DNA from 2 places in the Peribacillus sp. NPDC097224 genome. Region 2 is predicted to be linked to the other one. Evidence: riboswitches for the same ligand, from Rfam matches in the RefSeq annotation. Region 2 holds a riboswitch; the other holds the start of a gene.
What was found. Region 2 has a riboswitch for thiamine pyrophosphate ahead of tenA (thiaminase II). Riboswitches for the same ligand answer to the same signal wherever they lie in the genome.
Positions count from the first base shown of each region.

Region 1: another riboswitch for thiamine pyrophosphate. It lies ahead of thiT (energy-coupled thiamine transporter ThiT); the one in region 2 lies ahead of tenA (thiaminase II).

Region 1 is NZ_JBIWDK010000003.1:187,114-191,329, reverse strand. Features, by position in the region: gene ACIQXR_RS07600 (transglycosylase domain-containing protein) at 1-1,064, opposite strand, end outside; gene ACIQXR_RS07595 (universal stress protein) at 1,355-1,879, shown strand; gene thiT (energy-coupled thiamine transporter ThiT) at 1,932-2,513, opposite strand; TPP riboswitch at 2,612-2,714, opposite strand; gene ACIQXR_RS07585 (cation diffusion facilitator family transporter) at 2,965-3,852, shown strand; gene ACIQXR_RS07580 (histidine kinase N-terminal domain-containing protein) at 4,076-4,216, shown strand, end outside.
Region 2 is NZ_JBIWDK010000003.1:466,944-471,159, forward strand. Features, by position in the region: gene thiM (hydroxyethylthiazole kinase) at 1-257, opposite strand, end outside; gene thiD (bifunctional hydroxymethylpyrimidine kinase/phosphomethylpyrimidine kinase) at 254-1,060, opposite strand; gene thiW (energy coupling factor transporter S component ThiW) at 1,029-1,562, opposite strand; gene tenA (thiaminase II) at 1,563-2,252, opposite strand; TPP riboswitch at 2,358-2,450, opposite strand; TPP riboswitch at 2,519-2,624, opposite strand; SAM riboswitch class I at 2,929-3,032, shown strand; gene ACIQXR_RS08995 (Fur-regulated basic protein FbpA) at 3,131-3,394, shown strand; gene ACIQXR_RS09000 (aspartyl-phosphate phosphatase Spo0E family protein) at 3,621-3,797, shown strand; gene ACIQXR_RS09005 (GNAT family N-acetyltransferase) at 3,853-4,216, opposite strand, start outside.

The sequences.
Region 1 (4,216 bases), 280 kb from region 2:
TTCAGTTGCGTCGCCCGATTATATCCCATGAATTGATGCTCGCCCCTCCCCCCAACAAGTGCCTTAATGCCGCCTGTTTTAGGATGAAGAAGGACCGTCCCACTTTGCACCAATATGTCATTGCTTGTCCCAGAAGGGAAATTGGCATCCTGACTATAGACTGATTCGGCAGCCTGCTGCATCGGTTGATCTAATGTGGTATATATTTTATAGCCCCTAGTGAGTAATTGCTGGAGCTCCAATCCATACATGGTGGAGGCTTCAGATAGGACATGGTCTATATAATAAGGATACTTCCCTTTTAAAGGATCTGTATCTTCACCTAACTGTAGTGATACTTCATCCTTTTTGGCAGAAGCCGCTTCCTCTTCGGTCAAATATCCGTGTTCGGTCATTCTAGACAGTACCAAATCCCGTCGTTTAACCGCCCCTTCTGGATTTTTGTACGGATCAAGCTTGGAAGGCAAGTTAATGACCCCAGCAAGCAAAGCCCCTTCGGCGACGGTTAACTCAGAAACATCTTTTGAAAAATATATGTTCGCTGCCTTTTTGAGTCCCCATGCTCCATGTCCAAAATAAACTTGATTCACATACATTTCCAAAATTTCATCCTTTGTATACGTACGTTCCAATTCTTGAGCGATGAAAAACTCTTCTATCTTTCTTTTCAAGGTCCGATCTGATTCAAGCATGGTGATTTTTACAAGTTGTTGGGTAAGTGTGCTCCCGCCTTCAACAACGCTTTTCGCCTTGACATTTTTCACCATCGCACGCATGATCGCTTGATAATCTATGCCATGATGTTCATAAAAACGGTGATCCTCAATGGATACGACCGCTTGAATGAGATGTTCCGGGATCTCCTCTATCGCGACGCCTTCCGATTTATTAGCCGTGACGGTACTGGCTAAGTTCCCATCCTCGTCATAAATCTTGGTCGGTTGCTGAAGTTGATCCTGGAGATTGCTTATATCCACAGTTTGTTTAAAATATATGAACAAACCGGCTCCCACTACGACAATGATTGATATAATTATAAGACCTATTTTCAATAACGCTCTCATTTGTACCCCCATTTTCCCAGATGCGACATGCTCCATTAAAAATATTTTGCCCTTTTTATGAAAGAAAACTCTTGCAATGGCTAAAAGGGAAAACAAATTCCACAACATTTTTCCCATTATCCTTTTCCATACAAAGTGCCTACAATATTTCTCCCTTTCATGCCTAGTCTTTTCTTTTTCCATACCCTTTACCCACATTTATAAATCAATATACACCTGAAAAAGGCATGAAACCAATAAAAACGGGTATATAACCTATAATGACAAATTATGGGGAGAGATGATTTTAGATGAAACAATTAAAACGTATCGTCGCCGCTTATGATGGAAATGAAGAGAGCAACCGCGCAGTGGAATATGGAGCTTCATTAAAAAAGGCCTTTCCGGAAGCTGAATTGACCATTGTTCAAGTTCTGAATCCAAAAGGTGAAAGCCGCATCATCGAGAGTGCATCCGCTCCTGGGTTCGTACCGGCAGCAGGATTTTATGTCGACCCTTCACAAACGCATCCCGTAACAGAAGTAGAACAACAAAGTCAAATGCACATGAACGATACTCCCACCGTTCATGAAAACAATGTGAGGATGGCTGAAAGCAATATGATGAGATTGCTCAGTGAATGCCAGGTTAATGGAAATATCGAGATTTTAGAGGGAAATGCCACCGATAGTATATGTGACTATGCAAAGCGGGCGAATGCCGATTTAATCATCGTCGGCAACAGTGCAAAAAGCGGCCTGGAAAAGTTCTTCCTCGGAAGCACCAGCAGTTCCATAGCCAAGCAGGCACCTTGCTCGGTATTTATTGCAAAATAATGGAGAAAAGGGCCGGCTCATAATTGAGCCGGCCCTTTTTATAGGTCTGTCCTTAGATGGCTTTCTTCAACAAGACATTCGAAGCAGCCGAATAAAGCACCATTACCACGATTGCTGATAAAATAAAACTAAACAGCATATATGTCCCATTGTAAATCAAGGAATAGAGGACGACTGGTTGCCCGTCTGGCGCATATTCCCCAAAGAAAACGATACCTGCTGTAAAATGGCAAAGAAACCTCAGGAAGCTCCCCACAAACATGCCACAAACCGCATATATATCCCCTCTTAACCGTTTTCCCCCTTTACGGTTATTCACAAATTTATTCATGAACAACCCGGATAATCCCACGGCGGTAAAAGCAAGGAAATATTCGATAAATCCTTGAAGCGGCGTTGCCAGAAATGCCAAACCAGTGGCAATCTGCAAAAGCCCCAATAGTAAACCGGTGGCCATTCCGCCCTTGATTCCCCAACGATAGGCCATTAAGAATATCGGTACCATGGCAATGGAAATCGATCCCCCCTGTGGCCATATCCTTGCAAAAACAAAACCGGAGACTATATCCAGCAGTAATGCCAATGCAGAAAAAATCGCGACCTCTGTCATGAATAATGTTTTATGTTTCATCATCTCTCACCCTTCTCCACGTGCAAAAGTGCCCATGAGTCCCGTGTAGCTTTTTCGGCATGCAAAAAAGCAACACCAGGGCGGTAATGGATGCCCAGTATTGCTATCCAAAACCACATCCCTACGCTAGTACTAACTAACAGGTTCATAGGGTCTGAACTCAAACGTTCACTCTCAGCCATCTTGGCTCCCCTTGTGGAAGTATTTAATTTTTGTTCCTCGGTTAGAATATACTACTAGTTTCTCTAATTGACAAGTAAATAACACGATTATATCCACGAGCGTTTTTCCCTATTACTGGTTATATTTTTTCATCCAGCCAACTTCTTTACATGGCCTCAATACACATGCCATACGCCAAGTTAGATGGATAAAGACGACAATTTTTCTATAGACTCACTAGGGTTCAATTTGATATCTTTATAAAGGTTATTTTGCACGAGGGGGAAAAGACATGGATAAACATTCAATTTCTGCTGAAAAGGGCGCCTATATCAGTATAGCCGCATACATATTCTTGTCGGCCCTCAAATTAACGTTTGGTTACTTTGGAGACTCGAAAGGACTTTGGGCAGATGGTTTAAACAACACGACCGATATCATTGCCTCTGTCGCTGTATTAATAGGCTTAAAAATATCAAAGCGACCACCTGATAATAATCATTCATACGGTCATCTGAGAGCTGAAACCGTAGCGTCTCTGGTTGCCGCCTTCATTATGATCACCGTCGGATTACAGGTCATATACAGCGCCATCGAATCATTCTTTTCGCAGGATGCGACAGTTGTACCGAATATGTTCACAGCTTATGTCGCTTTATTCTCCGCCATCTTCATGTACGGGGTTTATCGTTACAACTTGGCTTTAAGCAAAAAAATAAACAGCGCCTCCATCCATGCTGTCGCACAGGACAACCGTTCTGATGCTCTTGTCAGTATCGGTGCTTTCGTAGGTATTATCGGTACCACAATCGGCATAGACTGGTTGGATGCGGTTGCGGCTTTAGTGGTAGGTCTGATGATCTGTAAAACGGCTTGGGATATTTTCCACGACGCTTCACTTTCCTTGACCGACGGTTTCGATGAACAGCATCTCCAACAAATAGGTCAAACCATCCTGTTGACGGATGGGGTGAAAGACATGAGTGAAATTAAAGCTCGGATGCATGGGAATGAAATTCTGGTTGAAACAACCGTGCATGTCAATCCGCTCTTGACCGTCATCCAAAGTCATGACATTACAGTGAAGGTTGAAGAAAACTTATTAAAGGAACATGACATCAAACATGTCATTGTCCATATCGAACCCTATACATTTCAAAAAAAAGGTACCCGTCAATAATGAACGGTGCCTTTTTTATATGTGTAAACCCCCTATTAATACAATGTTTACCTAATATAAACAAAGCCTTTCCCCTTTTACCGATCATTTACCGCATGAATGAGTATTTAAAGAACGCTTTCAATCTGTTATTATTAAAACCATATATTACATTTTGGAATTATATTCTAATTCATTCATAATTAAGTAAGATAAATTCATTTTCCTACACATGGAGGGCAAAATGGTATTGAATCGAGAAATGACTCTTCACTTCCTATCTTCTCATAAAACTACTATCCTTACCGAATGGAAAGAGCGATTAAAGCATTTGTCAGATGGCTATATAGAATATTTTGAAGAAGAAATAGAAAAAATTCTAAAT
Region 2 (4,216 bases):
CAATCGTTCGCTGTTTTCCCGGCAATCGCCATCGCCTCCAAGGAAACATCATCCAGTGTACCTAAGTTAATCACCAGTGCTTGTGCCAGTTTGACCATGTCCGCCACTTCTTTTGGATTGGAAGTCATAACGGGAGAACCACCAATTGCCAGGGTAGCATTGGCACAATCATTTGCAGTAACAAAGTTGGTGATTTGGTGGACGAGTGGTTGTTTCTTTCTCACTCTGCCAAATAAGTCTGCAACGGATGTATTCATGTGAAATCACTCCGTTCCTTTTTATAAAATTGATGGAAATGGTGAACGGGTCCGTGTCCCTTACCGAGTTCTAAGCTATTTCGTATCGCTTCTGAAATATAGATTTTCGCTTGTTCAATGGACGTCGCTAAAGGAAGTCCATTAGCAAGATTAGATGCAATGGCAGAGGAAAGGGTACAGCCAGTTCCATGCGTATTTTTCGTATGAATGCGTTCACCCTTGATCCAAGAGAACTCCTTGCCATCATAAAAGAGATCATTTGGATTTCCTGCTGCATGTCCTCCTTTCAGTAAAACAGCCTTCGGACCCAGTTCCAGAATAGCGGTACATGCCTTATAAAAGTCCTGCTTCGTCCGGATCGGGAATCCGGTAAGGACCTCTGCTTCCGGTATATTCGGCGTGACAAGTGTAGCAAGTGGAAGTAAATCGATTTTTAACGACGAAACGGCCCTCTCATCTAACAGATGGTGTCCACTTTTGGAAATCATGACAGGATCAAGGACGACGATAGCCGGTTTAAATAATTTTAGTGAATGGGCGACGGTTTCGACCGTCTCCTTTGATCCAAGCATCCCTATTTTTACTGCGTCTACACGAATGTCTTCAAATACGGCCGCAATTTGATCGGTGATCACAGGGAGATCGATGGGCTGTACAGATCGAACTTCCAAGGTATTCTGTGCCGTAACGGCGGTGATAACAGACATGCCATAAACCCGATGGGCCGAAAATGTTTTTAAATCAGCTTGGATGCCGGCTCCGCCCCCAGAGTCAGATCCGGCGATCGTTAGTGCCCTTTTCATAAAAAAACCCCTTCATATAATGATTTTTTAAGAGAACTTTCAATAAAAGAAAGCCTATAATTGCGCCCGTTAAAGAACTAAGAAGAAAAGCTGGCAGAAAACCAAAAAGTGCCGCTTTTTTTCCCAATAATAAAAGCGCGATCGGATAACAGGCGATGGATCCGAGAATGCCTGTCCCCACTATTTCTCCCAAGCAGGCGTGTCCCATCCTTCTTGTTTTTTGGTAGAGGAAGGCCGCCAGCAGGGCACCAACCATGCTGCCCGGAAATGCAAAAATGGAACCTGTACCTGTCATGTTCCTGATAAGGGATACTAAAAAGGCCTGTGTCACAGCAAAAAGCGGCCCCAACATAACGGCTGTCATGACGTTGGTTACATGTTGAATAGGAAACACCTTCGCAAAACCAACAGGGATGTAAACGAATGAGCTAGTCAGGGTAGTGATGGCCGTGAACAAGCTAGTCAACGTCATTTTCCGTAACAAGTTACCAGTATCTAGCATTCAAAGAGGCCAATCCTGTTCGTTGTGAACCATGTCCCAAAATAAATATTCATATCGGGAGGTCATTAAAAAGTGTTTCTCTAATCTTTTTAATTCCCCCTCAGGCATATCTTCCGTCAGTTCGTCTAACAGCTTGGCCAACCATTTGTGCGCATCTGCGAATTCGGGGGATGCATATGATTGAATCCAAGCGATATAACGATTTGTTTCTAGTGCTGTACCATTTTGTTCTTTTAATAACGAGCCAATTTCATAGTAATCCCAGGCACAAGGAAGTAAGCAGGCAATAAGGTCGGCTAAAGTTCCATGATGGGCAGCATTGAGCATATAACCTGTATAGGCAAGGGTAATCGGAGTGGGTTCGGTATTTTCCAATTCCTCAGAACTAATTCCGAACTCCTTGCAGTAGCTCCTATGCAAATCCATTTCTACCTGTAGAGTCTCATTTAAAATACTCGCAAATTTGGTCATGATCTCAAGGTTAGTGGCCTTGATGGTCCCTAAGGCAAAAAGCTTGGCATAATCCATAAGATAGATATAGTCCTGCTTTAAGTAATAGGCGAATTTCTTTTCTGATAGTGTCCCGTTTCCAATTGCTTGAACGAAAGGATGAGTATGATTCTTTTTCCAAATTTCTTTTGAACGTTCGTGGAGTCTAGCACTGAAAGTTTTCATTTGGGTTTTCGTCATGATTTTTCCCCCTTATAATTCATTCACATACAAAGGAGGGGAGTGTCCAAAAATGAAGAACAGCCGCTTTCATATAGAAAGCGGCTGTTCTAGGAATGTACGAATCCCTTTTTCAACCTGCTTTCCTCCGCTGGTATGACCAGATCAGGTACAAAGGGTTTGATTCTCAGCCTATTAATGGCTCCCCTAGCAGTTTATTATTCAATTAAACGAAAACCCCGTTCCTGAAAACGGAACGGGGCAGATGGATGAAGTCAAATATACGACGACGATATCATCCACTTTCCTCCGCCGGCATCACCCGGATCAGGTTCAAAGGGTCCGGAACATCATTCCATCTCAGTCTTATAGAAGACTCCCCTAGTGGTATTTCGTATGTGATTATTGTCATCATATCAGATAAAAAGGAAAATGCAACCTTTGAATCCAATAGAATTTTATGAGTATTTTGTGGCGTGAAAGGGGTAGTAGGATAAAATCCCCAATGGTAAATGGAGCATACCTAACCCACGGTCAATTGGAGGGAAATATAGTTATTAGCAAAATAGGGATATGGTCTTACCTTGTGCTAAAAGGGCACACGGAAAAATAATATAAAAATTAAAAATTATTTGAATGTAATTGACTTATCCTTGCAAGTGGGATAAAATCATGTCAAAATCATTTATATTCTGTATTCTTATCCAGAGAGGTGGAGGGACTTGGCCCTATGAAACCTCGGCAACAGACCCATCGGGGAACTGTGCTTCTTCCAACAAGCAATCGCTTGGAAGATAAGAAGAGACGAACGGACCTCTGTCGACCTCTTCTTGGATTAGAAGGGGTTTTTATTTTTGTCAAATAGGGTTTAAGAATCCCATACAACAGGTATATATATTTTGGCTTTAGCAAATCCTATAAGATTAGGGGCATTATATGTGGAAAATATGAATAAAAGGAAAGGGGCCATTCATATGGCAGAGTTTTTCGAGAAAAAAGAACAGAGGAGAGCATTGTTGATAGAAGAACTATTATCAAATGGTGTATACAAAACCTCTGATGAAAAGCATCTCTATGATGCTCCATTAAAAGCTCTTGAAGATGAATATAAGATCGTTATAGATAGATCAGGTAATGAGTCACCTCCAGAGTGCATGACTTAGTTAACCTATAGTGAACAATCAAAGAGAAAAAGCATTTGCTGTGTAAAAGCGAATGCTTTTTCTCTTTGAACTGACATAAAAAGTACAAAATAGAAAAATATAATGGGTATTTTGTCACATTTCACTAGTGAAATAACATATTTAAAACATGTAAAATGATTGATTTCGCCTAGTGCTTTGGTTATGATAAAAATGTAAAATAATTGAAAAATAGGAAGTGATTATATTGAAGCCTCCTCATATAACAACAGTTGAAAAAATTGAAGAAAAACGAAAAGAAATGATTATGTTAGCAAAAAATTATGGTTTGACAAGCAGGATGACCATTCAAGCAAGTCAAGAGTTGGATTCTTTATTGAATGCGGTCACACATATAAAATTCCTGGGAGTTTGTCGCGAATAATCAGTACATCCCACTAGACCATTCAAATCCAGGCAATCGCCTTTTGCAATGGAAGTCATGTAGTGACACGTTTACCAAGAATGACCAAATCGCGTTCCACTCCATCGAGTTCTGCTATTTTCGGTAAATGCGCCCATTTTTCAAAACCAAATTTTGAAAAAAGCTTAATACTTGGTGCATTGTGTGCGAAAATAAATCCAAGAAGTGTCTTAATCCCTATCTTCGGACTCACCTCTATAGCCTTTTGGATTGAAAGTTGTCCAATTCCTTTCCCACGGAACTCCTCATCTATATAGATGCTAATTTCAGCGGTAAAATCATATGCGGGTCTACCATAAAAAGATTGAAAACTCATCCATCCAGCTGTTTTTCCATCATGTATGATCATATATAATGGCCGTTTGAGAATATGATGTTCT